DNA from 3 places in the Robertmurraya beringensis genome. Region 1 is predicted to be linked to each of the others. Evidence: riboswitches for the same ligand, from Rfam matches in the RefSeq annotation. Region 1 holds a riboswitch; each other region holds the start of a gene.
The links. A riboswitch is a leader RNA that binds a small molecule or an ion and turns the genes downstream of it on or off. The one in region 1 is predicted to bind glycine.

Region 1 (9,825 bases):
TGAATTATATACGAATCTAGAAATAGGCGGCTCAATTGTCTATAAATTAACAGATGTCGCTCAGGAAATGATATTTATGAGCCGAGAAATGGCTGAGGAATTCTCGATAACGATTGAACAGCTCTATAGTATGCAGTTGATAAAAAACGGTAATTTTAGAAAAGCTACTCGAAACCTCGATCACCTCATTTCACGAGTAAACCGCTTAATGGCAAATGAATTCACCTTCCAAAAGGAAATGATCAACAATCCCAAAATTTTATTGGTTGAAGAGGAAAGGCAAAGAGCAGACAATCGTGTGGAAATAGAAAAGCAATTTGAAGAGGAAAAAAATCACTTTCGTACGATTACTAGTATGATAGAAAAAACGAAACGTAGAAATGAAGCAGATGATTATATTCAGAGGGAATTGATTCTTCTTCAAGAAAAAATAGGTCATACAAGGCAATTGCATGATCGTTTTGCAAAGCTCGTTATTCAAAATATATCGTATGAACTAAAATTAAAAGCAGAAAATCCGTCATTGTTTTGGGAAAAGAGCATGGTTTCCTTTCGCGAGCATGTGTATGAAAATTGGTTATTTAAAGAAGGCGTTCAGGATTTTAAAGCCATTGAAAACGTAATCTCTTCGTTATTTTCACCGAGAAATGAGTTTATTTTGCCTCTTGATTGGATTTGGGGAGAACAAGAATTTGATGAACAACAATTATCGGATGTTGAAGTGATAGAAGAAGCAGAAGAAAACGAAACTCGTCCACGGGTGACGAACTGGGATTCGGTAATAAGTGCGTGGAGTTATGTGTTTCAATTTTTACAAACAAATAGAGAGTTTTCATTATCCGATCTTGCAACCATGCCATTAGAAGTGCAGGATTTGTGGTTCGAGGAATCTGAAACGATTGATTTATGGATGATGTTTGATAAAAAGCCGTTAAAGGTTCAAGTGCTGCACCGGAAGGAAGAAACACTGAGCGATGAAAGAGAAATTCTTCTCCATAAATTAATGAAAGAATATCCACAATTTCAAGTGTTTGAAGGATCAAAAATCTTTACCATGTTTGATCCTGAAGCCGACCCTATCGTTTGGTACCAAACAAAAATCACCCCTTTTAAATTATGTATAGAGGAGGAGAAACGATGAATGCTGAAACGATCAAAAAAGCGTCAGCGGTCTATTTTACGTTATTAAAAGATAAAGTCATCGAAGAAAATAGTGAACACTTCCAAACCTTCTTTGACCCGGAAGTCAGACAGACGGTTTTATTATTAGCAGACGAATCAGGTACGTATATCATTGAATCGCCCAAACGCATCCATTTAGTCGTTCAGCCAACTGGCTCGGTGTTTGCAACGAATTTCACTCATATGAAAGAGAAGCATCGCCAGATCGAAACGAAAAAACATTTTCACCTGATCAGCGTGATCATCATGTCATTCTTAGCATCGATAGACCGCAACCAGGCGGCAAAAATTCGAACGAAACGGGAAGGCATTAGCTACTATGCCTTAGAACGGTATGTTAATGACTTGATGATGAATTGGGAGAAGATTCTTAAAGTGAAACCTAATTTCGGAGAAGAAGAACGACTCGATATGAAGGAAATGGTGACTACATGGAAATACATGGAGGTCGACACCGAGGATTATGGATTGAAAAAAGGCAATAGAAGAACGAGAATCGGATTAATTGCCAGCGCTATGCGGTTATTAGAGACAGAAGGGTTAATCGTCATTCTGGATCGGGATGATATTCCAAAGGTGATTCCAAAACAGGAGCTATTTGAGAGAATTGAATACTTGTATCATGATTATGACCGTTACGAAGTTTTAAAAAAATTAATGACATCAGAGGAGAATGAGCATGCCGAAAATCCATCGAATTAGAATTGTTGGCCTGAAATATGATGGCATGCAAAAGCAATATAAAGATACGACCTTTAACTTCCATAATGAAGAAACGTCAACTAATGGTCTCATCGCTATGATGAACGGGGGCGGAAAAGGGGTGTTTCTGCAAACGGTCTTCCAAATTCTCAAACCTGGAACATCTTGGGGAAAACAAAACAATCGTTATTATCAGCAATTTTTCTTTAATAATAAAGAGCAGTTTATTCCTTATACCTTTCATGTTCTCATTCAATGGGAACTAGACGGTGCCGATCGCAGACATCTAATCACTGGAGGAATGTTCTCTGCTGAACAGAGAATTTCGATGAGTGAAGAAGGTGGAAATGAAAGTAAATCTTTAGAGCAGGAAGCAAAGATTCTCCCTAATATTACATTTTACACGAGAGAATTTGAACGGAAAGAAGAGGCCGCCGTTGAGCATATTCCACTTTATGAAAATGACGAGGTTGCTGACAGTGAAAGTTTGAAAGATTATCTGAAATGGAATGGATATGACGTTTATAAAGATATAAAGAAGCACTATCGCATCCTTGATACATACGGAATTAACCGTAAAGATTGGGACATTATGAAGGATATCAACAAGGATGAAGGTGGAGTAGGAAAATATTTTGAGGGAGCTGAAGATGATCATTCCCTTTTCCAAAAACGAATTATTCCTACCGTTAGTCAAGTCTTGCATCGAACGGAACACCAAAAGAATGATCTGGTCGAGATTTTTAAGAGTCAGGCTAGTATTGCCAAGGATCTGCCTGTTCTTTTAAAAAGAGAGCAAGCCCATAAAGAATTTTTAGAAGATATTGTTCCCTTTGAAGAGCATTTAGCTAAAGGGGTCGAACATAAAGAAATTGTTCAGGAAAGTATCAAGGTCGGAAGACAACTTCTTGGTGCATTAGAACTTTTGAAGACAACAGAAACGGAAATGTTACTTACTTTAGAAAAAGACCTAGAGAAGTTAACACTCAAGCAAGAAGACCTACGCTATCAAAAAGATAATTTGGAGTATGCAAAAGCTCATCGAGAGGTAATGGCGTGGGATAAGAAATTAGTAGAAGAAAGAAAAAAACACACCTCCTCTCAAGAAATAGTGAAAGAGAAACTGGAACGAAAAGAACAGCTCGTCTTTCAGTTATTATTGAAAGAGTGGAGTGAGAACGAACAAACGATTCGTTCCCTGTCACAGCAGATTGCCATCTTAGAGCAAAATAGTGGCTTAGAGCAAGTGAATCAAAGAATGGATGAAATCAAAAAAGAAGTAGCACAACAATGGGAGCATTCTTATCTAACCATACAAGAAGGTGTAAGGCAGTACTTGGGCTATCAGAAGTTCTTAAAGAAAAAAGAAACGGAGCTCTCGCAACAGGATAAGCAGAAGACAAAAGAAATCGCGCAAATTAGTACGGAAATGGATTTTCTTTATACACAAATACATGCTTTTGAATCAAAAGATGAGGCACTCATCAAAGAATTTGGTGACCGCTTAACGTATGACTTAAAGGGCTTGATCGAGTCTTTCTCAAAACAAATTGAGGACAAAAACACGAGCTTAGAAGAGATACAAGCAAAAGATAAAGAATCTAGTGAAAAGCAAAATTCACTTGCCTCTTCCCATGGTACGCTCGTCCAATCCATTCAGTTTTCAGAAGAAAAGTGCACGGAATTAAAGGTAGCAAATAACGAGCAAGAGCAAAGAGAATCAAAACTATTAGATAAGCTTCATGGTTTATTAGATGATGTCACAGCACCGTTTACTCACTCTCTTTTATCAAAGTATGCGTTACAGATAGAAGAACTTCTGGCGGGTAACAGACAACAAGGGGAACAAATTAAAAAAGAACTTTGGGAAACGCAGCTTGATCATTCCTTAAATGATGAGGGGTTTTGGATTGCTAATAAAGATGTAAAAGAATTAAAAGAATGGATCGACGAGAAGACAGGCATTGATGTGTTTTATGGTACACAGTTTCTTCAATCATTACGTGCAGAAGATATGGCGAATTATTGCTTAACATATCCGCTCCTTCCGTACGGTTTAGTCGTAAGTCAGCATCAGTGGCAAAAAATTAATCAGCAGGTTCTATCAGGAAGAATGTTTAAAAGTCCGGTTCCGATTTTCATGCGTGAGGAAATGAACAGCGACAATCACCCATCTTCCTTTGTCATCATTAACGGAACCGAAAAAGAGTTGTTATCGGATAAGAATCAATTCACCCACTGGAAAATTAGTATGGCTAAACAAATAGAAGAAAAGAAAGATACACTGATTGAGATTGAAAAAACAGAAAACTCCTTACGTCGTATGTTAAAAGAAATCGATCGGTTTTTATCAGGCGAATTATCTAGTGATATCGTAAAAAAACTTAATCAGGAACAGAACGCTCTTCTTACTAAGAAAGCTAATTTGCAGGAAATCATCATTCAACAAGAAAAGGAAAAGGAATTTCAGCTTCAGTTAAAAGAGCAATTGGAACACACAAAGCGAAAAATAGAAAAGCTTACAAAAGATGTGGAAACATTAGAGGAGTTTGAAAAAGAAAAAACACTTCATCAAGAAAATAAACGGGTGAAAGAAGAAAAAGAGAAACTAAAGGAAGCCTTGGTCCTACAGCAACAAGAATTAGGAAAAGAGCACCAACAGATTGTGGAGCTGCAAACCAAGTGGAATCATACGTATGTAGAATGGAAGCTGACAACCGAACAGAATATAAAGGAGATTGCGTTCTTTATGGAAGGAGCAGCTTTTCCACCTGATGAAAAAGTCGACCAAAGTGAAGAAGTTCCACGCCTATCCACTCATTTATTAGAAGAGATAAATGGGAGAATGGAAGAGTTGAAACAGCTTCAAAAATCAAAGGAAGAACAAGCTAGAGAGTTGCTCGTTATTCAAGCAAAGAAAGAAACCGAACAAAAGCAGCAAACAAAATTAGAGAAAAAACTCAAAGCAGCAAATGAGGAGTGGGAAAAGGCCTCTGCACCTGACGAACCTATTAGTATCTTAGAAAATATGCTGCAAACGGCACAGAAGGAAGCAAAGGCTGCGGAAAAGGAAGAACGTGAACAAGGAACGGCTGTAACGGTGGCTGAAACATCGTTGCAGCATGCGACTGAACAGCGTGAAAAGACTGGAAAAAAGATAGCTAAGCATGAAAGACAGCCTGAAGAATGGGCAGATCTTGACTTAGAAGTAAAGGAAGTAGAAATAAAAGACCAAACGAAGATAACGAAGGATGAAGTAAAGAAGACGGAAAAACGTCAGAAAGAAACAGAAACCAATATTGCTAGTTATGAAGGGGACTTGTTAACTCTATCCGTGATCTTAAAGGAAGATGCAGCAGTCTTTACCGAACATGAGCTAGAGTTAATTAAGACTCAAGGGAAAGCATGTATCTTATCCTGGTGCGAAAAACATCAAGAGATTTTAGAAGAAGGACAAGAAAAGCATGCAAAAATTGATCAATCCTTGCGTAACTTAAAGCTTGCAATTGAAGGAAAAGATTGGGAGATTCGTTTTAAGAATGAAGTGTTAACGACATTAGACCATATGGATACAAGGCATTACTCGCATATTCAAAGCATTGTGAAAAATATGAAGCGATTCTCACAAAGTGGTTTAGAACAATTAGAACGAGACAAAGAAAGGGCAGAAAAGGCTCAAAACTTCTGGGCTAGCCGTGCTAGTATGAAAGTGATGAGTATTTCAGAAGCCATTCGTTCCATGATTGTGAAAATGAAGTTGAAAAATGAACGAGGATCTTTCCCTCTCGTCCAATTAAAAGAAGACATCCTGCCTAAAAAGGCGGAAGATATTGAACCGTTATTAAAGCAGCACTTTGTTTCAGCGATAAATAAAATTACAAAGCAATTTGATATGATTGATGATCATAATCGATTATTAGACCAGGAAATTAAACAGCTTATTAGTGACGAGCAAATTTTGTTTGTATCACTGAGAAATCGATATCCTGAGCTACTTGTCTATAATATGAGAACGGATAATGCCTTTATGTATGGGAAACCGCAAAGAGAGCATTACTCCACTTGGCAGACCATTAATCAAGGTTCTAAGACAAAATCGGATGGCAGTGGTGGACAAAAGTTATCAGCTCGCATGGTGATGATGATGATGTTATTATCAGTTAAAAGCGAAACCGATCAAAGCTGGGTTCCTTTAGTCTGCGATAATCCGTTCGGACAAGCTGCATCCACACATGTCCTTGACCCAATCTTTGCAGTTGCCGATAAGTTAAAGTTCCAATTTATCGTTGTCACTCCGCCCGAGCTCGTGAAAACAGAAATCAGCCAACGATTTGACTCCTACTATAAACTGGACTTCATTCGTGAAAAAGGAAAAGAAATAGTCTCCGACACCATCGTTCCAGCCTATCGGATATTTCAAGGAGAAGAAGTCCTTCAATAGGAACATAATGAAAAAATCCACCTTCTATATAGGAAGGTGGGATTTTTTCTAGTAGAGAATCTCGACGTATGGAAAATTTGAAAACACTGTTTTTTTCTTAATTCTAAAATTAATTAATCAGTGCTTGTAGGGGTGCGGGAATTCTTCCGCCGCGATTAATCATATTCTGTGAGCTGAATGGATTTACCCCCATAACGGGTGCTCTCCCAAGTAGTCCTCCAAATTCAACCATTTCTCCTTCTTGCTTTCCAGGTACAGGGATGACCCTTACTGCTGTTGTTTTTTTGTTTATCATTCCGATAGCTGCTTCATCTGCAATCATTGCGGATAGGGTAGCAGGCGTAACATCTCCTGTTATAGCAATCATATCAAGTCCAACTGAACAGACGCATGTCATTGCTTCAAGTTTTGATAAACTTAAAGCACCGTCGATAATTCCTCGAATCATTCCATTATCTTCACTGACCGGAATAAAAGCTCCACTTAATCCACCAACATAAGAACTGGCCATGGCTCCACCTTTTTTCACCGCGTCATTCATGAGGGCCAAGGCTGCGATCGTTCCATGCGTACCCACGCGCTCAAGGCCAATTTCCTCTAAGATTTCTGCAACACTATCATTAATGGCATTGGTAGGAGCCAAAGAGAGGTCCATAATCCCAAACGGAATATCGAGCCTCTCGGCTACCACTCTACCAATAAGCTCACCTGCACGTGTAATTTTGAACGCTGTTTTTTTGATAATATCAGATACTTCTCCAAGGTCAGCATGTGGGTGTTTTTTTAACGCGTTCAATACGACACCAGGGCCACTAACACCAACGTTAATAACCGCTTCGCCTTCTCCAGCTCCATGAAAAGCTCCAGCCATAAATGGATTATCTTCAACAGGATTACAAAACACAACGAGCTTAGCACAAGCAATTCCATTTTGATCCTTTGTCCGCTCGGCTGCTTCTTTGATAACAAAACCTAATTGCTTAACCGCATCCATATTAATACCGGTACGAGTAGTCGCCACTGAAACAGAGGCGCAAACTCTTTCTGTTACACTAAGTGCTTCTGGCAAGGCTTTAAGTAAGGTCTCATCACCTTTAGAAAAACCTTTGTGAACTAGGGCAGAGAATCCTCCGATAAAATCCACACCTAATTGCTTTGCCGCTAGATCAAGTGTTTTTGCAAGCTCTACCGTTTGTTCAACGGTTGCGTTTCCTAGGATTTCAGCAATGGGCGTAATAGATATACGCTTATTAATAATCGGCACGCCAAATTCTTTTTCTGTTTCTACTGCTACTTTCGTTAAATCCTTAGCATAAGTAGTAATTTTATGAAATACATTTTGCTGCATTTTATGGAAATCGGAATCCGCACAATCACGGAGACTGATTCCCATTGTTACGGTTCGAATATCTAGGTTTTCCATCTGAACCATTCGTATAGTTTGAAGGATTTCATCCATTGCAATTGTCATAGTCTGTCCCCACCTAACTAAATTCTGTGCATCGCTTGAAAAATCTCTTCAAGCTGAATGTTTATTTTTAAGTCCATTTCCTCCCCAACTAAATCCAGTTGGTCACGGAGTTGTGACAAATTTTCGTTACCGGTCACATCAATAATCATCATCATCGTAAAAAAGTCTTGTAAAATAGTTTGGCTGATATCCAAAATATTCATGTTATTATCAGCAAGAATCGTTGTTACTTTAGAAATAATGCCAACCTTGTCCTTTCCGATCACACTTACCACTGCACGTCTTCTTTCCATTTGTTCCACCTCATTATTTTTTTGAAATAAAAAAAGATTGGAGTATCTCCAATCTCGGGTAAGAAGAGTGTGCAAAAATATTATTATGCAAACATTCTCTTCTGTCCTTTTGCCTGAGATTGTGAATCCTTCGGCGCCGTATGCATACGGTCTCTCCAGAAGCTGCTCCGGTAATAGTTTGATCCACTACCATCATGGCGGCTGTATTGAATTAAGTTAGATATTATCAATAAATAATAATTCAGTCAATTAAAATTTGAGAAAAATAAAAAAAGACTATTTCGATTTTGACTTTTCTGAAAATTGTTATTGAAAAATGGTAAAAAAGAACATATAATCAAAAATGAGCATAAACGATCAAAAACATCCACGTTTATGAATGAATGTATACTCCGATCTATATCATGGCCATAGTTTATCTCATCATGTTTGTCGTATTGAAATACACGATGTTTGGACGCCATGTCTATGCGATTGGCGGCAACGAAGAGGCTGCCCATCTAACCGGAATTAAAGTGAATCGTACATTAATTAATGTCTACTCGATCAGTGGTTTGCTTGCAGGTATTAGTGGAGTGGTGATGGCAGGGCGCTTATTCTCTGGACAGCCGATGGTGGGTATCGCGTTTGAACTGGATGCGATTGCAGCAGTCGTTCTTGGTGGTACTAGTTTTGTAGGAGGACGAGGAAGAATACAAGGAACCATCATTGGCGTGTTAATTGTGGCTGTACTAACAAATGGGATGACCTTGCTTAACGTAGATTATTATTGGCAACAAGTCGTAAAAGGGATAGTCATTGTCATTGCTGTTCTGCTTGATCGAATGCGCAGTAAAAATTAATAGAAAAGTGGAAATTTGAAAGCACATGAGAGCGAATTGTATTCTCATGTGCTTTCAAGTTTTGATTAATATTTAGAATGGATACTGTCTGTTTGTTGTTTGAATAGATACCCATTTCGTTACTGTGAATTCTTCGACCACCCATGGATTTCCGAATCGACCTAATCCACTAGCTTTATTTCCTCCGAATGGAATATTTGGAGCATCATTTACGGTTTGGTCATTAATATGTGTCATCCCGCTATCAATTTGGAGGGCTAATTCTTCTCCCCGGGCTAAGTCCTTTGTAAATATGGCTGAACTTAGTCCATAATCAGTATCGTTAGCGATTTCAATGGCCTCACTATCTGTTTGTGCCTTAATAATAGTAGCAATAGGAGCAAATAACTCGGTTTGTGCCAATTTACTAGAATTATTGACATTCGTGAAAACAAATGGAGTAAGGACGTTACCCACTCGTTTCCCTTCTAAAGCAACAGTTGCTCCTTCAAGTTTCGCTTCTTCAATGTATTGAAGGGCTTTTTCCAATTGGCGCTCGTTAACCAATGGCCCAATAACTGTCTTTGGATCACTTGGATCTCCAAACGGAAGTTCTCTCGCTCTAGCTACAAATTTATCAACAAACTCATCATATTTATCTTTATGAACAATGATTCGGTTAATAATCATACAAATTTGTCCTTGGTGAATAAACTTTCCAAAGATAGCAGCATTCACAGCTTGTTCGACATCGGCATCTGACAGGACAACAAATGGACTGTTTCCACCTAATTCAAGAGCTACACGTTTTAAATTTTGTCCTGCGATGGCACCAATACGTCTTCCGACAGCAGAAGAGCCAGTAAAGCTTATTAGCTTGGATTGAGGGTTGGTTAACATCTCATCTCCAATTTC
Region 2 (10,132 bases), on a different contig from region 1:
TATGCTCGTTGAAGAGCCTAGATTGTTAAAAAGGCCTATTGTTACTGATGGCAAAAAGTTAGTGGTCGGTTACAACCCAGACGCATTAAAGAGCATTTTGAACAGAAAAATGATTAAAAAAGTAGCTAGATAAAAAAGGGAAGACCAAGGTCTTCCCCTTTTTTACTTTGTTGTCCAGCTACGAAAGCTAGCCCCTCGGGGTCATAAGCCAAATCTCTCCGGAAGGCGGGCCTTCCTGCAAGATTCGTCTTATGCCTGTCGGGGCTGAACAAGCTTTCTCCGCTTTTCTTACTGGGCTAGCTGGATTCGAACCAACGCATGACGGAGTCAAAGTCCGTTGCCTTACCGCTTGGCTATAGCCCATTTTTCGTATCAATTAGTGCTGTTACTAACTTGTTTGTACTAATTATTATGGTTGCTTTGTTGAAAAATATTCACACTTTTTCTCCCCTCATTTTCGATTGAAGTGATACGATAGGTTTATCCAAATGAAAAGGTGGTGTCTTATTGGTGACTTCGATTGAAGAATTAGCCGATCGAATGTTGAAGGATGCTGTTACAAAGCAAGCAACCGATATCCACATTATCCCACGCAAGCTTGACACTCTTGTTCAATTTAGAGTGGCACATCGCCTCGTTACTCGCTATTCGTTCCCTATCGAAGAATGCGAAAGGTTAATCTCCCATTTTAAATTCAGTGCGTCCATGGATATTGGGGAAAAAAGGCGACCCCAAAACGGTTCCTATTCCATAGTGGTCGATCATCAGCAAATTGGTTTGCGCCTCTCTACACTTCCAGGCAACAAGAAAGAAAGTTTAGTCATACGACTGCTCCCCGAACACCATACAATCCCTTCTTACCAAGTTTCCTTATTCCCTTATATGACAAATAAGCTTCTTGCCTTACTAAAGCATGCCCACGGATTAATCATCTTAACTGGTCCAACTGGCAGTGGAAAAACCACAACCTTATACACATTGCTCGAAAAGAGCACGAATTTATTTGACCGAAATGTGATTGCTTTAGAAGATCCAATTGAAAAGGAAAGTGACGCTGTTTTACAGGTTCAAGTGAATGAAAAAGCTGGAATATCCTATGCGACAGGATTGAAAGCTATCCTTCGTCATGACCCAGATATAATAATGGTGGGTGAAATTCGAGACAGTGAGACAGCCAAAACGGCAGTGAGAGCAGCGTTAACAGGACATCTTGTGTTATCAACTATGCACACTCGCGATGCAAAAGGGGCGATTTATCGACTTCTTGAATTTGGTGTAGATTGGATTGAAATCGAACAAACTCTTGTTGCAGTTACGGCTCAAAGATTAGTAGAACTTAGTTGTACACTTTGTACAACTGAATGTTCAAATGTTTGTTTTGGTTGTGAGCGTTCAAAGAAAGCGTGTGTGTTTGAAATATTAGCAGGTCAACCATTAAGTTATGTCATTCAGGAGGCAAGAGGGGAAAAAAGAGCGTATGACTATACGACGCTAAGGAAGGTCATATCAAAGGGGATTGCGCTTGGTTTTATAAAAGAAACGGAGTATGAGCGATGGGTGTTGGACAATGAAATCAAATAAGTGGTTATTAACGGAGCAATCCAACTTGCTAAAACATGTGGGTGAATTACTTGATAGAGGGTACTCCCTGGCCGAGGCGTTGGAATCCACTTCCTTACAGATGGGAGAAGGGAAGAAAATCCAACTGAGTAAAAGTATCAAATTACTAAGAGAGGGTTTCGCTTTTTCGTTCGTTATTCAAAAATTAGGATTCCACCAAACCTTAGTCAGCTATGTGTATTTTGCAGAGCAACATGGTGGTCAAGCTCATGCATATATGGAAGCAAGTAATTATATGATGAAGCAACAGAAAGATAAGAAAGAACTAATTAAAGTATTAACTTATCCCCTTATTCTTGTTTTTACTACTATCCTCCTTTTTGTATTTGTTGATCAATTCCTTTTACCAAAGTTTGTATCTCTCTTTCAATCCATGGGGTTGTCTTCCAACTTCTTTACAAGGGTTATTCTCCTTATTGGCTCTTCTTTCCCCTTCATTAGTGCTCTTTTAGTATTAACTCTACTTGTATGTGCTAGTTACTATCTTTTTGCCTTCAAGAATTATTCCGCCATGAAACAAAAAGAGATTTTAGTGTCCATTCCGTGGTGTGGTCCGTTTTTTCAATTATTAATTACTCACTATTTTTCTGTGCAAATGAGTTATTTGTTAGGAGGGGGGCTTTCGATTTTTGAGGCGGTTAGTCTTTTTGAAGGAAATAAGAAAAACAAGTTTGATCAAGAGCTAGGAGTTTATTTGAAGCAACATCTATTAAAAGGGACTAGTCTAGAGGAAATTATTAAAAAGCAGAAGATATTTGAGCGTGACTTATCAATTATTATCCAGCACGGCCAAAAAAATGGCCGGCTTGATCAAGAGTTTCATTTCTTTAGCAGCTATTGTATGAATAGATTTCAAGAAAAAGTGAATTACATAATGAAATTTATTCAACCGTCTATATACCTACTTGTAGGATTATTAGTGATTTCAATGTATCTATCCATCTTACTACCGATGTTCCATTTAATGGAGGGTATATGATCTTAAGGAGGAAAAAAATGAAAAAATTCATCCGAAATGAGAAGGCTTTTACACTTATAGAAATGATGATTGTTTTGCTTGTGATTTCAGTATTATTAATCATTGCAGTTCCAAACATCAGTAAGCATAATAGCAATATTAAAGAAAAAGGATGTGAGGCTTTTATAAAAATGGTAGAAGCCCAGGTTCAATCCTTTGAAATGGATAAAAATCGTTTGCCAACCGATTTGGCAGAATTACAAACAGAAGGGTATCTACAAGACAACCAATTAACCTGTCCAAATGGAGATATCGTGACGATCTCGTCTACGGGAGCTGTCTCAGCTAATAATGAATAACAATAATGGGTTTACATTAATAGAATCTATTTTTGTATTAAGTATGTTTGCTTTGGTAGTTTCATTTTCTTTTCTTTTTGTTCGTCCTCAAATGTTTTACCTCGATAAACAGCTCTTTTTTTCACAATTCAAAGATGATCTTTATTATATACAACAATATGCCATTTCAAATCATACTGTTGTCTCAGTAAATATCCTCCCACAAACTCATCGATATTACGCCAAGGATCAAAATGGGAATTATATTGTTGATCGGGTCTACTCAAACAAGGTGAACATTAGAGAGGGTTCACAGAAGTTGTATTTTCGTTATAACACATCTGGAAATATAAATACCTTTGGGACTTTGTTTATTGACATACAAGAAGAACGGTATAAATTAACGTTTAACATAGGGAAGGGAAGATTTTATGTTGTACAAAACTAATGGTTTTTTCCTTGTTGAACTATTGCTTTCTCTGTCCATTTGGTTGGTAATAACTTTATTTTTACTCCCGATGTTTATTCAGGTAAGTAAGCAGTCGCTTAACACTCAATATAGTCGAGAGGCTTCAAAGCTATTATATGATTCCTTACAGGAAGCAATGTTCACCGGATTATTCATAGACCAATTAACAGTAGAGAGAAAAGGGAAGTCATTTACTGTAACAAAGGAAGTGTCTAAAAATGAGGTGTGTGTAAAATATGAAAATGCTTTTAAAAAGGAAGTTCTCCTATGTGACAGTTTTTAATAATCACGGATTTACTTTAATTGAGATGTTGATAGCTTTCTCGATTTATTGTATGCTTGCCTCTTTTTTACCTTATATTTTTTCGATTATTTTGAACATGAACCATGTTACGAATCGTACACAACAATTAGAATTCGAGCTCTTTATTAGTCAGTTAAATACGGAACTTCAAGGTTGTGATTATGTTGAGGTGAAAAACGGAAAGCTTTATTTACAAAGTGTTGGGGAATTAGTCACGTATGAGAAATATGGGCCATACATCCGTCGATTGGTCCGATTTCAAGGTCATGAAATAGTTTTACAAAATATTAAAAGTGTTGAGTTCAGGCAAAATCAAACAAGTATCTCAATTTCTGTTATAGGTAACAATAATGTCTTATATGAGGATCAACTGTTTCCTTTTCTTCAGGTGGTGGGAGGTCCATGAATGAAAAGGGGTTTATGTATCCTATAAGTTTATGCATTTTTCTATTAGTCTCTCTATTTTTAACGATTGAGTTTAACCAGTACATTTCCGAAAAAGGGATAGTGGCTTCAGTTAATCAACAAGAAAGACGACAGTACTTATTTTTGCTCACATCGAAGAAGATCTCTGAGGAAATGGAAGGAGCTGTGATTCCTGTAGATGGAATAGCAACATATTCAGACACCACTGTGACGTATACGGTAAAACAGATTACTAGCCAATATGTTGAAGTCACTTTTTTTATGACACAGGGTACACTATCGATTAAAGCAATAGCTCAGTATGAGGTGGGAAGCGGAAAATTAGTAAAATGGTTGTTACCAGTGTAGCTCCCTATGGGTTTAGTTAACTTGTATTTGGTCATACTGTTAAGGACAAAAAGGGAGGCAAAAACATGAGCGCAGTAAATGATTATGTGAAATACATTACACAAACGATTACAAAATATATTGATCAACCAAAGGAAGAAAGAAAAAAGATGAGGAAGGAAAAAAAAGAAACAAGAGAAGCGTTTGCTTTTCGTTGGTTTGGTATTCTTCCATATGTCATTATGATGAACAAAGGAAAAAGAGAGAAATCATTAAAAGGGAATGACAAATGAGTCGTTCCCTTTTAAATTGCTTTTTCAGATAAATAAAAAATACCGCCATTTATTATCGAAATCTGAACTTTTGGTTCGTATTGCTCCTGTAAGGCTCGTTTTTCATTTTCATAGCTTTCTCCTTTTTCCTCCGCTTCTTCATAAAAATGTTCCAGCAATTTCATGTCTTTTGACCAGCGTTCTCTAGCATCGTTTGCCCATGAATGATCTTCTTCAAGAATGTTTGAACGAATCATATTCTGAATTCGTGTTACCCCACTATTCGGCATAATAAGTGGTGATAAGGTAAAGGAGTAGTCAGGTATTTTGCGAGCTAATTGTAATTTTAACAGTTCATCGTGAAAGTTCTCGATTAGTTGACCATTAATTAATTGTAGACCAATCGACCGAAAGACATCTCTTTTACGATCACATTGATAGGAGATTTTTACGTTCATACCTAACCAAGGACGTAATGGTACTTGTTGACCCATGGTTGCTTGATGATCTTCATAAAGCCGAATATATCCAGCAAGGTTTTTAGTTGAATGAAATATTTGATGAAGTCTTGGCGAGCCAAAATGGATGACCTCGCCTTTAATATCTTCAGGTGTCTTTTTTTGATCCGTAATAAGCGTAAGTTTCATAGGGTTTGGAACTCCACCTGTTTTTTCTAAGTAATGCCAGTAAAACGGACGATTCATCAATTCCTTATCTAATTCAACTGTTAATTGTACGGTTATATATGAACCGGTATTTACGAGTATTTCACATTGGTTAGCAGTAAAATACTTCACCAAAAAATTATGAATTTCCTGTTGCTGCACGATAATCACCATCCTTTACTTCTTCAGCAAATTGAATCATGGAAGCTAGATTGTCCATTTTTATTCGCATTTCCCCTTCAGAGGTGGAGTTTCCGAATATATCTGATAGATGATCCTCAAAGCTACCAAACTCTAACCGAGTCAGAATATCATCGAGATCACCAATTACTTTTTCAAATAAATTTATTTTTTCATGTAGTAGCTTTAGAACATGTTCTTCCACAGTTCCTTTAGTTGCAAAATTATAAATCATTACGTCTTTTTCTTGCCCTAGGCGGTGAATTCTCCCGATACGTTGCTCTAGTCTCATAGGATTCCAAGGCAGGTCAAAATTAATGATATGATTACAGAACTGAAGATTAATTCCTTCTCCACCTGCTTCGGTTGCAATAAGGACCTGTACATTGTTTTCAAAAAGCTGTCTCATCCAGTCTTTTTTGCCTCTTTTAAATCCACCACGGAAGGGTACGGAACTGATTCCATTTTGCTTTAGATACCATTGAAGATAGAGCTGAGTGGCTCGATATTCGGTAAAAATAATGACTTTATCATTTACTTGTTGAATCAATTCTAGAGCTTTGACGGCCTTCGAATTCGTATGAACGGCGTTTACCTTCTCGATTAAATATGTGATTTGATCCTGATATTCCTTCGAGGGGTTTTCTTTCTTTTCAAGCATATTCTTTAATGTGAAAAACACTGCCTCTCTACTACTGCATGCTTCTCTTTGAAGAGTCATGACTGAGAAAGCGGATGTCGTTGTCCAGTCTCCCTCTGATCGTAGCTCAGTAACAGAATCATACAAATCCTGCTCTTCCTTAGTAAGCTCAATAGGAATGGTTTCAACTTGTCTTTTCGTCCATTCAATACCTGTGTCTGCTCGACGATTTCTAATCATCACTTTATTTACAAGCTCTTTTAAATGTTCATTATCGTTAATATCGCGGGAATCCTTCTTATATTTTTCATTAAACACAGATTCATTTCCTAGATGACCAGGTTTTAAGAGAGAGACAAGGTTGAAAATCTCACCAACTCGATTTTGAATAGGGGTTGCTGTTAGAAGTAAACAGAATTTTTTCTTTAAGCTTTGTACAAATTCATAGTTTTTTGTTTTATTGTTTTTTAATTTATGTGCTTCATCAATAATAATCAGATCATAATCTTGAGAGAGAATGATTTCTCGATGTGGAGCACGTTTAGCTGTATCGATGGAAGATACAACTACATCACACTGTTCCCACACATAGCTTTTACGTTGTGCAACTGCCGGAATATAAAATTTACTTGTTAATTCATATGACCATTGGGTAACAAGGGAGGCGGGAACAAGAATGAGGACTTTTTTTACAAGACCTCTAATCATGTATTCTTTTAAAATAAGCCCTGCTTCGATCGTTTTCCCCAAACCTACTTCATCTGCAAGGATGGCTTTTCCGTTCATACTTTCAACAACTTGCTTGGCAACTTCTAGCTGATGAGGTAGCGGTGTTAAATTAGGGAGATGTTTGGGAGCTTGTAATCCCTCAAAATTATCAATAACCGTATGTTTTTCTACCTCTACCGCTAGCTTATATAACTCAAAGTTCCCCCAAGGGCCGTCATTTGTAATTTTCTCTACCAGTCCCTCCTGCCAAGAAGAATCAAACTCAATCTCTACCGTCATTAAAAACAACTCCCTTTTTTGATCGATAAATATATTGCCGTATGGGTTTCGAAATGGTAGGATGATAATATCTTAAAAGTTTTGAAATTTGTCACATTATAGTTTATTTTGACGAATGTTCTATAGTACAGCTTAGTATGATCCAAATTGGGAAATTTTATAATGCGAATGAGAACAAGGGGAGAGACTACTTCTAAGTAGCGCCGAAGGAGCAAACAAAAATTTGTGAATCTCTCAGGCAAAAGAACTCTTGTTTGACGCAGCTCTGGAGAGCGCTTCATCATTTGAAGCCACCAAAGGGGACAGCCAAACGGTAAACTTTCAGGTGCCAGGACAGAGACCTTTCTTAAGTAAAGAGGGGGGTCTCTGTCCTTTTTTTATGATTTGAAAAGGGGGAAATGATAGTGGCGCAACTAAAAAGAACACCGCTTTTTGACGTGTATCAACAATATGGTGGGAAAACCATTGACTTTGGAGGATGGGAACTGCCAGTTCAATTTTCAAGCATTAAAGAAGAGCATGAGGCTGTAAGAACGAAGGCAGGATTGTTCGATGTTTCTCATATGGGAGAAATTGAAGTGAAAGGGACAGACAGTTTGGCCTACCTCCAAAAAATGATGACGAATGATGTATCGAAGCTGCAAATAGGTGATGCACAATATACTGCTATGTGCTACGAGAATGGTGGTACGGTCGACGATCTTCTCATCTATAAACTGAATCACGACCATTATCTGCTTGTTGTAAATGCTTCAAATATTGAAAAAGATTTTACATGGTTAAACGATCGTGTTGAAGGGGATGTAACGCTTTTGAATCTTTCTGAACAAATGGGCCAGCTAGCTCTTCAAGGCCCGCTTGCCGAACAGGTTCTTCAGAAGCTAGTTGATACAGCTGACCTTTCGACAATTGGATATTTTAAATTTCAAGAGAAAGTATCCATCGGAGGAAAAGAGGCACTTGTTTCCAGAACAGGGTACACCGGAGAAGATGGCTTTGAGGTGTACTGTAAGAGTGAAGATGCGACTTTCCTATGGGAAACCATTCTTGAGGCAGGTAAAGAAGACGGCGTTCTTCCTTGTGGCTTAGGCGCTCGTGATACCCTTCGCTTCGAAGCTAATTTGGCCCTTTATGGTCAGGAGCTTTCTTCCACGATTTCTCCGTTAGAAGCTGGTATTGGTTTCGCTGTGAAAGTTAATAAGGAAGTAGATTTTATTGGAAAGCAAGCTTTAAAGCAGCAAAAGGAAGCTGGAATCCCTCGTAAACTAATAGGCATTGAAATGATTGACAGAGGCATACCAAGACATGGTTATCCGGTGTATGTGGGTGAACAACTCGTAGGAGAAGTAACAACTGGAACACAATCACCTACGTTGAAAAGAAACATTGGCTTAGCGTTAGTGGATTCAACAGTCGTATCTGCAGAGTCGGAGCTAACCATTGAGATTCGTGGGAAACGCTTGAAGGTGAAAGTGATACCAACACCATTTTATAAAAGGGAAAAGAAATAAGGGAGGAACAAACGTCATGAAGCATCGCTACTTACCAATGACAGAAACCGATAAAAAAGCCATGCTAGAAGAAATCGGAATTTCCGATGTTCAGGAGCTTTTTAACGATATTCCAGAAAGTGTACAGTTTAAGGGAGAATATAATATTAAAAAAGCTAAATCGGAGACAGCCTTATTAAAAGAATTAACTCTTTTGGCTTCTAAAAATGCCGACTTACGCTCACATACTTCCTTTTTAGGAGCTGGTGTGTATGATCATTACATGCCTGTCATTGTAGATCATGTTCTTTCACGTTCAGAATTTTACACAGCCTATACACCTTATCAACCAGAAATTTCACAAGGTGAGTTACAGGCGATCTTTGAATTTCAAACAATGATTTGTGAATTAACAGGTATGGACGTAGCTAACTCTTCGATGTATGACGGTGGTACCGCTTTGGCAGAAGCGGCGATGCTAAGCTCTGGTCATACGAAGCGTAAAAAGGTGCTTCTCTCTAGTACAGTACATCCGGAAACAAAGGATGTAGTCAAGACGTATGCAAAAGGACAATACGTAGAAGTCGTAGAGATTCCATACCAAGATGGTGTTACTGATTTAGAGGCGTTAAAGAGCGAAATGGGTGATGATATTGCAGCCGTTATCGTACAGTATCCAAACTTCTTTGGAAGAATCGAGCCGATGAAAGAACTCGAGGAAATCATTCACGCGAACAAAGCAATGTTTGTCGTATCAAGTAATCCTTTGTCCCTTGGTGCATTAACACCTCCGGGAGCCTTTGGTGCTGATATTGTAGCGGGAGATGCACAGCCGTTTGGAATTCCAACTTCATTTGGTGGACCACATTGCGGTTATTTTGCTGTAACGAATAAATTGGTTCGTAAAATTCCTGGTCGTCTTGTTGGTCAAACAAAAGATGATCAAGGAAGAAGAGGGTTTGTTTTAACGCTTCAAGCAAGAGAACAACATATCCGACGTGACAAGGCAACATCTAATATTTGCTCAAACCAAGCGTTGAATGCTTTAGCTGCTTCGGTAGCTATGACGGCTTTAGGGAAAAAAGGCGTCAAAGAGATGGCTGTGAGCAATATCCAAAGAGCTCACTATGCAAAGAAAGCATTTGAAAATAAAGGATTCACCATTGCCTTTAATGGACCATGTTTTAATGAATTTGTAGTTGTCTTAAATAAGCCTGTGAAAGAAGTAAACCAACAGCTATTAAAGGAAGGAATCATTGGAGGTTACGATCTCGGTCGTGATTATCCAGAGTTAAAGAATCACATGCTCGTGGCAGTGACTGAACTACGTACAAAAGAAGAAATAGATCTGTTTGTTGATAGAATGGGGGATTATCATGCATAAGGAAGACCAAGCGCTCATTTTTGAATTAAGTACCTCTGGCCGAGTAGGGTA
Region 3 (10,132 bases), on a different contig from region 1:
ACCGGTTCGGTGGCAGTTTGGAAAAACGGATGACTTTTCCTCTGGAAGTTGTAAATGAGGTAAAACGTGTTGTCCGAGAAAGTGCACAATCTCCCTTTTTAATAGGATATCGTTTTTCCCCTGAGGAACCTGAAACGCCAGGAATTACAATGGGTGACACCTTGAAATTAATCGACGCCTTAGCTGATAAAGACCTTCATTATCTACATGTATCATTAATGGATTTCTTTTCCACCCCACATAGAGGAGTAGAAGATCTCTCTAAGAGTAGAATTGAGTATTTACTAGAAACCATAAATGATCGTGTTCCTTTGATTGGAGTAGGTTCTATTTACACAGCTGAAGATGCACGTAAAGCGTTTGCGACGGGGGTTCCTCTTCTCGCCTTAGGAAGAGAACTAATCATTGATCCAGACTGGGTTCAAAAAATCTCTGAAAACAGAGAGAATGAGATTGTAACAAAAATAAACAAAGAGAAGCAGAAGGAATTAGTTATTCCTGACCCTCTATGGAATGCCATTATCAATAGCCCTGGTTGGTTTCCAGGTGTGTAATTTATTAAAGAGCTCTTGACTTGTTCAAGAGCTCTTATCTTTCAAAACCAATATGTTTATCCGACTTCTTCACTTTCAACATACAAACCAACGCAACCACCATACTTCCCGCAGCAGCATAAAACAAAATTCCAAAACCAAAGAGATCAATAAAGACCCCTAATATGGGTGGTGAAATAATGGCCGACAGCGAAGAAACTAAATAATATAAACCCGTTCTAGTTCCATAACTATGTTCGCTACCTGTCGAGACAATATATGGATAAGCATTAATATTAATACAGGCCCAAAAAACTCCACCCGCGAATAAAAGGATCCGAAGAAATAGAACGGTTTGAACAGTAGTTAACAATAAAAACACAAAAATCAAACCCATTATTCCTATGATAATCATTCTTTTCTTTCCATACTTAGCCCCCAGCAACCCCGAAGGAATGGCCGACAAAACAAAGCTTAATGAAAAGAAGGCTAATGAAAAGGCAGATGCGGTTTTGGTTAAGCCTAGTTCACTTACTCCGTATAAAGTAAACAAGGCTTCCATCCCTTGTATCGCAATAAACCAGAAAAAGATTGCCGCTAATAAAATGATCGTTGGACGATTTAACTCACTTTTATAGCTGAGCTTCGGTGCAGTTGTAACTGAATAGAAGAGGGCATCCCGTCTTTCAATAATGTTTTTGTACAAAACCCATAATGCTACCAAAAATATGACGCTAACAGCTAAAAAAGGCGTGGATTCATTCACACTAAACAAATAAGAGCCCACACTAAATGCCAATATGGCACCAACGCCACCCATAAAATTAATAATTCCATTTGCTTTTGTTCGCTGGTATTCTGGTGTGATATCTGGCATGAGAGCGATGGTTGGAGATCTAAATATAGCCATCGACAGGTTCATGCACAACATAAAAATAATTAAAGTTAAAAGACTATTGTGAAATGGAATTAGTGCAAAAAACAAAGCAGCTAGAGGGATTCCCACAAGTAAGTAAGGCATTCGTCTGCCATAGGTTGTATTCGTCCGATCACTGCGTTGCCCAATATAAGGCTGTAAAAATAAAGCAATATAGTTATCAATGGTCATTAAAAAACCAATCAGTGCCGTGCTCGCTAAATAATTTTCAAGAAAAAATGGTACAAATCCGTTATACAGCGACCAACCGATACTAATGCTAAAAAACCCAAAGCCTAACAACCATGTCTTTTTCATCGTGCCCCCCCTACACCTTCAAGAAAATCTTTTTAGAGAACATAATGCTATTATCCTATGTTGAGTTTTATGAACAATTGCTTGTTCTACTTTTATATATAAAAAAAGGCTGGTTTCGTAAAGATTGTTGTTTTTGGTATAACGCTGGGTTTATTGGTCTATTTGAAGAGTAGCTCTTTTCTAAGGATGAAAAAATTTTGATTGCTGTCTAAACATATAGTTAATTTCCTAAAGGTGTGTTTATAGCAACAATGTTTTAGAAAAGAGCCTAAAAAAAAGAAAACACCTTGCCTCTCCTGACAAAGTGTCTTACACTATTACACCGATTTCTTTCTTTTAAAGAAATACAAACCAAATAACAAAACAAACCATAATGGTGTTAACAATAATGCTGCACGTGTGGATTCTGAAATTAGCATTACGAGCAAAATAAAGGCAAAAAGAGCTAGTACGACATAGTTAATAAAAGGTGTTAATGGAGCTTTAAATATTGATTTTTGATGTAGATCTGGACGAGTTTTCTTATATCTAATATGAGAGATTAAAATTATGCTCCACACCCAAATGAAACAAATTGCACTAATGGTCGTTACAATTCCAAAGGCTTGCTCAGGGATCAGTTTACTCAATAGTGTCCCGACCGAAACAATGACCGTTGAAATGAATAATGCATTACTTGGCACTGCATTTTTGTTTAACTTTGCAAGCATACCTCTTCCACCGTTTTGACGTCCTAAGTTAAACATAATTCGACTGGTAGAAAATAATCCACTATTACTAGCAGAGGCAGCAGAAGTTAATACGACAAAGTTAATGATCCCGGCCGCAACGGGAATACCAACTAAAGTAAAGGTCTTAACAAAGGGACTTGTATCTGCATTCAATTGGTTCCATGGATTTATACTAAGCAGGACAATTAAAGCACCCACATAAAAGAATAGAATTCTTAATGGAATTTTATTAATGGCTGAAGGAATATTTTTCTTTGGATTTGCTGTTTCTGCAGCTGATACACCAACCAACTCTACTCCAACAAAAGCAAATACGACCATTTGGAAAGAAAATAAAAAGCCGCTAATTCCATTCGGGAAAAACCCTCCGTGTTGCCATAAATTTTGTATCGAAACCGTTCCTGCGTCTGTTTTAAATCCAATTACAAGTAAAACCACTCCAATCACAATTAAAGCAAGAATGGTGATAACCTTAATAATCGCAAACCAAAATTCTAATTCTCCAAAAAGCTTTACTGTTAAAAGATTCAACCCTAATAAAATGATTAAACAGATAAGCGCTGGTACCCATTGTGGGATGTCAAACCAATACTGCACATACATTCCTACTGCAATAATATCGGCCATCGCCGTCATAATCCAACAGAACCAGTATGTCCATCCTGTCACAAAGCCTGCCCATGGTCCAATATAGTCGACTGCAAAATCGGTAAAGGATTGATAACCCGCATTCGATAACAAAAGCTCCCCTAATGCTCTCATAACAAAAAAGGTTGCTATCCCTACGATTAAATAAGCTAAGATGATAGAGGGACCTGCTAATGAAATTGCTTTTCCTGAACCTAAAAACAATCCTGTACCAATCGTTCCACCAATTGCGATTAGCTGTACATGTCGATTTTTCAGTTCCCTTTTTAATTCATGCTGTGCCACTTGATATTCCTCCGTTTTTTTCAATTGTTATTGTAGTAATAATAGCCATAAAAAAAGAGACTGGAGTTCCCTCCAATCTCTTAAAACGTCAGAATAACAAATACACATGGTTAAATGATAAAAAGAGAACTTACTTACTCTTTCATTCATACCAAATAGTATCTTTACTCTTCTGTCCTTTTGCCTGAGATTGTGAACCCTTCGGCGTCGCAATACGCGATCTCTCCAGAAGCCGCTCCTGTTATAGTTTGACCCATAACATTCATAGCTTGCTTGATTAAATTATTTACAGCTGAGATTTGTTTTTTCAACAAACTCTCAAGCTATTATTCTACGATAATTTGTAATTTTAGCAGTATTCTTTTCGTTGGTCAAGAATATTTTTGTGAGATGATGATCAATCTTATTTTTACACACTATGAACCGACCTTTTGATAATTCGATCGATCAGTTTCTTGCTTGGATATAGATTCGTATTTGTTTTACCAATCCTTTTTAAAAAGGCATCAGCCACTGCCATAATACGAGCTTCTAACGGTATTTTTCCTCCCCCTTTAATCCTTTTGGATATCCTTTGCCGTAAACTTCAGTAATTATTAAAGACGAACCTTAAGAAAACCTTAAAAAAAATGCCCTCAAAAAGAGCATTTTACTTTTGAATGGTATTTTCTAATAGTTGCATTTCTAATTTACAAATCCATTTATAGTATCCTAACAATATAAGGAGTAAAATCGGGTCCACAATGGCTGCATGCCAAATCCTCCACCAACCATAGTGGAAATATCCCCAAGGTTCAGGCAGCAGGGTTAAGGTTTCATAAATTAATATTCCAATCACCCAGAAGAACATATAAATGAATTTTTTCCAAACCGATTGATAAAAAGGAAACCAATTCAGAAACATCATATTAACTGGAGGAATAAGTACTGTATGAGCAAGCATCCCTAACCAATCGACCTGCTTATCAAAATACCAATAGGCATGATATTTAAATTCAACAATTAGATCAAAAATACACTGAAAAGCAATTGTAAAGATCCATATATGCACAATTTGGTTTGTAGTGAATCTTTTCACTGTTTTAAAGGCAATAAAATTAAAAGTAATAATGGCAATAAAAAGTCCTATCATATCTTATTCCTTTTTATTTATTAAACTTCCCTATTTTCCATCTTTTTACACATAGATCATACTTCCTTTTTTAATCCTTTTATCAAATCTACTCTGTGGTGAAACAGGAGTGCTAATCCATTAGAAATTATTATTCAGTATTTTAGCATCATGTCCGTATTCATCATTCTTATCTACTATATGTAAAAATTTTAGCCCATTATGAACCAGGCACTAAAAATATTTTAAATCATATATAGGTGATATCCCGTGCGAAATTTTTGAGGAGGACATCATGAAGCCTATGTTACCTATGGAAAAATATTTCGGTAAGTTAGAACTAGTCTATGAATTTTATGGAGCTATGCCGACAGGTGTTAGCGTATCAGAAACCGGTCGTATTTTCATTTGCTTTCCGAAATGGGGAGACGACGTTAAATTCACTGTTGCGGAAATTGTTGGGGATACTTTGCAGCCTTATCCTAGTTTAGAAACCAATTTGGGTTATCAGGGTAATATCACAATGTCTTTTATCAGTGTCCAAAGTGTAGTTGCGGATGGAAGAGGAACACTTTGGGTATTAGATACAGCGGCACCGAATTTTTCTGAACCAATTAAAGGAGGGGCAAAATTAGTCGCTGTTGATTTAAAAACCAATACAATAAGAAAAGTATATACCTTTACAGAAGATGTTGTCCTTCCAACAACTTATCTGAATGATGTCCGATTCGATTTTCGTGTTGGAAAAGCCGGTTATGCCTATATAACGGATTCATCTTCCAAAGGACCAGGAGCTATTATCGTTGTAGATTTAGAAAATGGAAAGGCGTTTAGACGGTTAAATGGAGCTAATTCAACTTCACCCGACCCTTATTTTTTGCCGAAAGTAGAAGGTGAAATTTTGATGAACCGAAACAAAGATGGATCCACATCTCCATTTAAATTGGCGTCTGATGGTATAGCGATTTCTCCCGATGGAAAGATTTTATTTTACTGTCCACTTACCAGTCGGCATTTGTATTCGATCTCAACAGAAGCTCTAAGAGACAGAACGATACCCGACATAGAACTACCTTATCAGGTGGAGTACTGGGGAGAAAAAGGTGCGTCTGATGGAATGATCACTGGGGCAAAAGGAACCATTTATGCCGGAGACTATGAAAACAACAGTATTCGAAAGATATTGCCGAATGGCATAATGGAAACAATCGCTCATGATCCGAGAATTTTATGGCCAGATACGTTTTCAATTGGGCCGGATCAATACTTATATGTTATTGTGAACCAATTACACCGGCAGGCAAGGTTTCATTATGGAAAAGACCTGCGACAGAAACCTTATAGTTTACTTCGTATGAAAATTGATGAATTCCCTGCTTCTACCTTTTCGTAATAAAAAATAGTTGAATAATTTTTACATTACGTCAAGGTGTGGTTTAATCGGTTTTATTTCAGAAAAAATGTTTTTAGGAACAGTTTTATTTGTCAATGTTAAGCTGTTCCTAAAAAGCTAATTTTCATACAAGAGGCTGCATCTGGAGTAAATCTTCCAATACCTCTGTTAACATATACAATCCCCTCTTCTTTGTCTATCCTCTAAAATTTCTATATAATGTCCAAAGGCATTTTTCTAGTCGGTTGCGGAAATACCTCATCAAGTCTATTTAAATCCTCTTTTGTTAATTCAATTATAGTAGCTTTCGCATTTGCTAGTACATGTTCTTCTTGAACAGCTTTTGGAATAGCTAGACAATCGTTAGAACGGATTGTCCATGCGAGAGCGATTTGTAAGGGTTGTACAGCGTATTTTTCTGCAATCTCTTTAATGGTTGGATCCGTTAACAATTGTCTTCTTAATGAACCTCCTTGAGCTAGCGGGCTATATGCCATAATAGGCATGTGATGTTCTCGCTGCCATGGTAAGAGATCATAATCTATCCCCCTTGAACCAAGATGATATAACACTTGATTAGTCATACAATTTTTTCCGTTAGTGGTGTTCCATAACTCTTTCATATCATCGGTATCAAAATTGGAGACTCCCCACCTTACTATTTTTCCTTCCTTGCGTAGCTTTTCCATTCCTTCAATGGTTTCTGCTAATGGCACACGTCCTCGCCAGTGTAAAAGGTACAAATCAAGATGATCGGTTCCCAGCCTTTTTAGACTGTTTTCACACGCTTTGGCTATCATATCTAATCCTGCATGATGAGGATACACCTTTGATACTAAAAAGACGTCATCTCTACGTCCCTTAATTGCTTCACCTACTAAGCGTTCAGAATCGCCATTACCATACATTTCCGCCGTATCTATTAGTTTCATGCCTAATTCTATACCGAGTTGTAAAGCTTTGATTTCCCTATCTCTCATTTGAGGATTTTCTCCCATGTACCAAGTTCCTTGTCCTATTCTTGGCAGAGAAGTTCCATCAGGCAATGTAACTACACGACTCTCAAGGGAATTTTTTATTTTTGTTAATTGATTTTCATCCTGTACACTCATTAAAAACCAACACTTCCTTTTGTATCTTTTATGTAACTAATGAACAAAAAAGGCGGCAATACTCTATTGCAGTATTGCCACCAGTAAATCACTTAATTCTTACCTTATTTCTATTTTAGTTAGAACTGCTGCTTGGTAAGGTGGTAAGCTTCCTTTCAACATCGATTTAGGCGATTATACTAAGTGAGCTCCACCATCAATAAGAACAGCCGTCCCAGTAGTAAAACCGTTCTTAGCAAGGTATACATAGGTTTCAGCTATGTCTTCCGGCTTTGCAATCCGTCCAACAGGGAGCTGTTGTGCAATGCCGTTGAACAGTGCTTGCCTCTGATCATCTGACATTCCAGCATAGATTGGAGTGTCTACAATTCCAGGTGAAACCACGTTTACCCTAATAGGGGCTAGGTCTACGGAAAGTCCTCGAACCAATCCTTCAATGGCTGAATTGATTGCCGCTAACGTAGTAGCGCCTTGAGGAGGACGAACGCCATATACACCAGAGGTTAAGGTGATTGAGCTCTCATTGCTTAAATATGGAAGTGCTGAACGGACAGTAATATATTGCCCCCAGAACTTACTATCAAATGCCTCTTTAGCACTTGCCACAGGCAGTTCGCTAAAGTGCCCCATCGCACCTTCTCCTGCTGTTACCACAAGGTGGTCAAATTTTCCAACCTTACTGAAAAATTCTGCTACTTTTTCTTCGCTTCGAAAATCGATTTCAATTCCTTCTACACTTCCACCAAGAACTTGTTTTGCTTCATTTAATTTGGAAACAGAACGGCTGGCAATGATCACTTGAGCAGATTGATCTAGAAACGCTTTGGCAGTTGCTAAACCAATACCAGAAGTACCCCCTAAAACAACTACTCGTTTACCATTTAATGACATAGTAAAACCCTTCCTTCTTAAAATCTTTTTTGTATTGATCATTTATTGTGAAATTTATTTCTAAAACGATACTATTCAATACCTATTATTCAGCTAATAATTTTAAGGATTCACGATTAAAGGCAGGAATGTCATCCGGAAAACGGCTTGTTACAATATTATTGCTTACTACAACTTCTTCATCTTTGTAGTTAGCACCTGCATTTTTGAGATCGTTCCTTATTGATTTGAAACCTGTTATGTCGACGCCTTTTAATAGGTCTGTATCAATTAATACTTGTGGGCCATGGCAAATGGCAAAAACAGGTTTACCTTCTTGTATAAATGCTTTTGCGAATTCACCAAAACGATCATCTTCACGTAATAAATCAGGAGAGAAGCCGCCAGGGATGAGTAAAGCATCAAAGTCTTGAGGATTAACTTCCCCAATTCCTTTATCTATTTTTACTGTTTCACCTTTTTTACCAGTAATATCTTTTCCAGCCTGTATGTCGATTGTGATCACTTGATGACCAGCATCTTTAAATGCTTGTGCTGGTTCTGTGAATTCTACATCTTCAAATAAGTCTGTTATTAGTGTAGCGATTTTTTTGCTCATAATGATAAGCCCCCTTAAATTTGTAAAAGCATCGTGGGTATTATTCTCATTTAACACAATAAATACAAGTAATCTACCGTGTTTAGTATATGATACTGCTAGATATATAAAGGTATAAAAACATTTAGTATCGCTCTGCCACGTGTTTAATGATGGTGATGCCCTTTGGAAGAATTCTTGATGTCAAATGCTGATGTCCTCCTTTTTACCTTTCGCTTTTTGTAATTTCTGCCAGAAGCTCGTATGAACGAAGGCGAGCTTTGTGGTCGTAAACTTGGGCAATGGCCATGATTTCATCAGCCTGGCTCTCCTTCAAAAATGTATGCAGCTTGTCCTTTATCGTCTGCTGGCTGCCAACAATCGATGTGCCTAATTGCTGCTCAAGAGCCTTTAATTGGTAGCTGCTGGCCACTTCGGATATGTCATCTACCGGTGGTTGAAGCTGTGTAAGGTTGCCGCTCATCAGATTCAAAAATTGCTGCTGCAGGGTTGTGAAAAGGAGTTTTGCCTCTTTATCTGTTTCTGCTGCAATGATATTCAAGGCCACCATGGCATACGGCTTATCGAGAACATTCGAAGGCTTAAACGCCTTGCGATAGATCTGTAGTGCACCCAGAGTGTTAAGTGGCGAGAAATGGGAGGCAAACGCGAATGGCAAACCCAGTTCCCCGGCCAGCTGCGCACTGAAGCCGCTTGAACCCAGCAGCCAGATTGGAATATTCAACCCTTCACCTGGAATCGCTTTTATAGGGTTTCCTTGGGCCAAGGATGGATCAAAGTAACCTCGGAGTTCCGCTAATTGCTCAGGAAAGTCATCTCCGGTACTTCCCCAGTCGCGTCTCAATGCACGAGCGGTCCCCTGGTCTGTACCGGGTGCCCGCCCCAGACCAAGGTCAATTCGCCCAGGATATAAGGATTCAAGAGTGCCAAACTGCTCAGCGATGACGAGCGGTGCGTGATTCGGCAGCATGATTCCTCCTGAACCAATCCTGATTTTTGATGTACCGGCTGCCACATGGGACATCACCACAGAAGTGGCGGAACTGGCGATAAACGGCATATTATGATGTTCTGCGAGCCAAAAACGGTTGTAACCAAGTTTTTCAGCAAGCTGTGCGAGTTCCAATGTATGGAGGAAAGAGTCAGCAGGAGTACTTCCGGTTGTTATCGGTGAAAGATCAAGCACCGAGAATGGAATTTCGTTTAGTTTATTTGCATGTTTAGACATAAGTTCATCTTCTTCCCTTATCTAATTTTTTTAAAAACTAATCTAATACTGGAACATCATGAGTCGGAAAGTAAGGCAACACAAACTCTCCAAGCTCCTGGATGACTTCCTCGGGAGGGCGCTTTGAAAAATACAATACAAATGCCAGGTGATTGACACCAATGGATTGAAATTGATATAGAATTTCTAATAACTGTTTGCGCCCTACACGAAATCCTAACGGAATCGGAACAGGAAACGAATCGGGATTTTCCGATAAATCGATAAATAAAGTCTGAGTAAAAGGCTTAAACACTCCTGGGGCGTGAATTTCCGACAACTCGCGATACTCATTAATCAATTGAGTTTGTTGTGGGATAATCCTCGGG

Region 2: another riboswitch for glycine. It lies ahead of gcvT (glycine cleavage system aminomethyltransferase GcvT); the one in region 1 lies ahead of ACFFHF_RS04805 (ACT domain-containing protein).
Region 3: another riboswitch for glycine. It lies ahead of ACFFHF_RS14545 (amino acid permease); the one in region 1 lies ahead of ACFFHF_RS04805 (ACT domain-containing protein).

Annotation. Positions count from the first base shown of each region.
Region 1 covers NZ_JBHLUU010000016.1:93,708-103,532, reverse strand. The annotation lists gene ACFFHF_RS04825 (hypothetical protein) at 1-1,141, shown strand, start outside; gene ACFFHF_RS04820 (DUF6063 family protein) at 1,138-1,884, shown strand; gene ACFFHF_RS04815 (coiled-coil domain-containing protein) at 1,862-6,325, shown strand; gene ACFFHF_RS04810 (PFL family protein) at 6,435-7,796, opposite strand; gene ACFFHF_RS04805 (ACT domain-containing protein) at 7,814-8,089, opposite strand; glycine riboswitch at 8,181-8,258, opposite strand; gene ACFFHF_RS04800 (ABC transporter permease subunit) at 8,494-8,931, shown strand; gene ACFFHF_RS04795 (aldehyde dehydrogenase family protein) at 9,004-9,825, opposite strand, start outside.
Region 2 covers NZ_JBHLUU010000015.1:340,511-350,642, forward strand. The annotation lists gene mgsR (transcriptional regulator MgsR) at 1-133, shown strand, start outside; tRNA gene ACFFHF_RS04015 (tRNA-Gln) at 292-363, opposite strand; gene comGA (competence type IV pilus ATPase ComGA) at 511-1,581, shown strand; gene comGB (competence type IV pilus assembly protein ComGB) at 1,568-2,599, shown strand; gene comGC (competence type IV pilus major pilin ComGC) at 2,617-2,937, shown strand; gene comGD (competence type IV pilus minor pilin ComGD) at 2,930-3,364, shown strand; gene comGE (competence type IV pilus minor pilin ComGE) at 3,348-3,668, shown strand; gene comGF (competence type IV pilus minor pilin ComGF) at 3,655-4,095, shown strand; gene ACFFHF_RS04050 (hypothetical protein) at 4,092-4,463, shown strand; gene ACFFHF_RS04055 (YqzE family protein) at 4,529-4,735, shown strand; gene ACFFHF_RS04060 (YqhG family protein) at 4,747-5,541, opposite strand; gene ACFFHF_RS04065 (DEAD/DEAH box helicase) at 5,519-7,207, opposite strand; glycine riboswitch at 7,376-7,467, shown strand; gene gcvT (glycine cleavage system aminomethyltransferase GcvT) at 7,606-8,718, shown strand; gene gcvPA (aminomethyl-transferring glycine dehydrogenase subunit GcvPA) at 8,735-10,081, shown strand; gene gcvPB (aminomethyl-transferring glycine dehydrogenase subunit GcvPB) at 10,074-10,132, shown strand, end outside.
Region 3 covers NZ_JBHLUU010000103.1:15,813-25,944, forward strand. The annotation lists gene ACFFHF_RS14535 (NADH-dependent flavin oxidoreductase) at 1-554, shown strand, start outside; gene ACFFHF_RS14540 (SLC45 family MFS transporter) at 589-1,767, opposite strand; gene ACFFHF_RS14545 (amino acid permease) at 2,085-3,431, opposite strand; glycine riboswitch at 3,594-3,670, opposite strand; gene ACFFHF_RS14550 (hypothetical protein) at 4,081-4,563, opposite strand; gene ACFFHF_RS14555 (L-dopachrome tautomerase-related protein) at 4,838-5,935, shown strand; gene ACFFHF_RS14560 (aldo/keto reductase) at 6,148-7,047, opposite strand; gene ACFFHF_RS14565 (SDR family oxidoreductase) at 7,222-7,938, opposite strand; gene yraA (cysteine protease YraA) at 8,024-8,536, opposite strand; gene ACFFHF_RS14575 (LLM class flavin-dependent oxidoreductase) at 8,742-9,764, opposite strand; gene ACFFHF_RS14580 (TIGR03571 family LLM class oxidoreductase) at 9,802-10,132, opposite strand, start outside.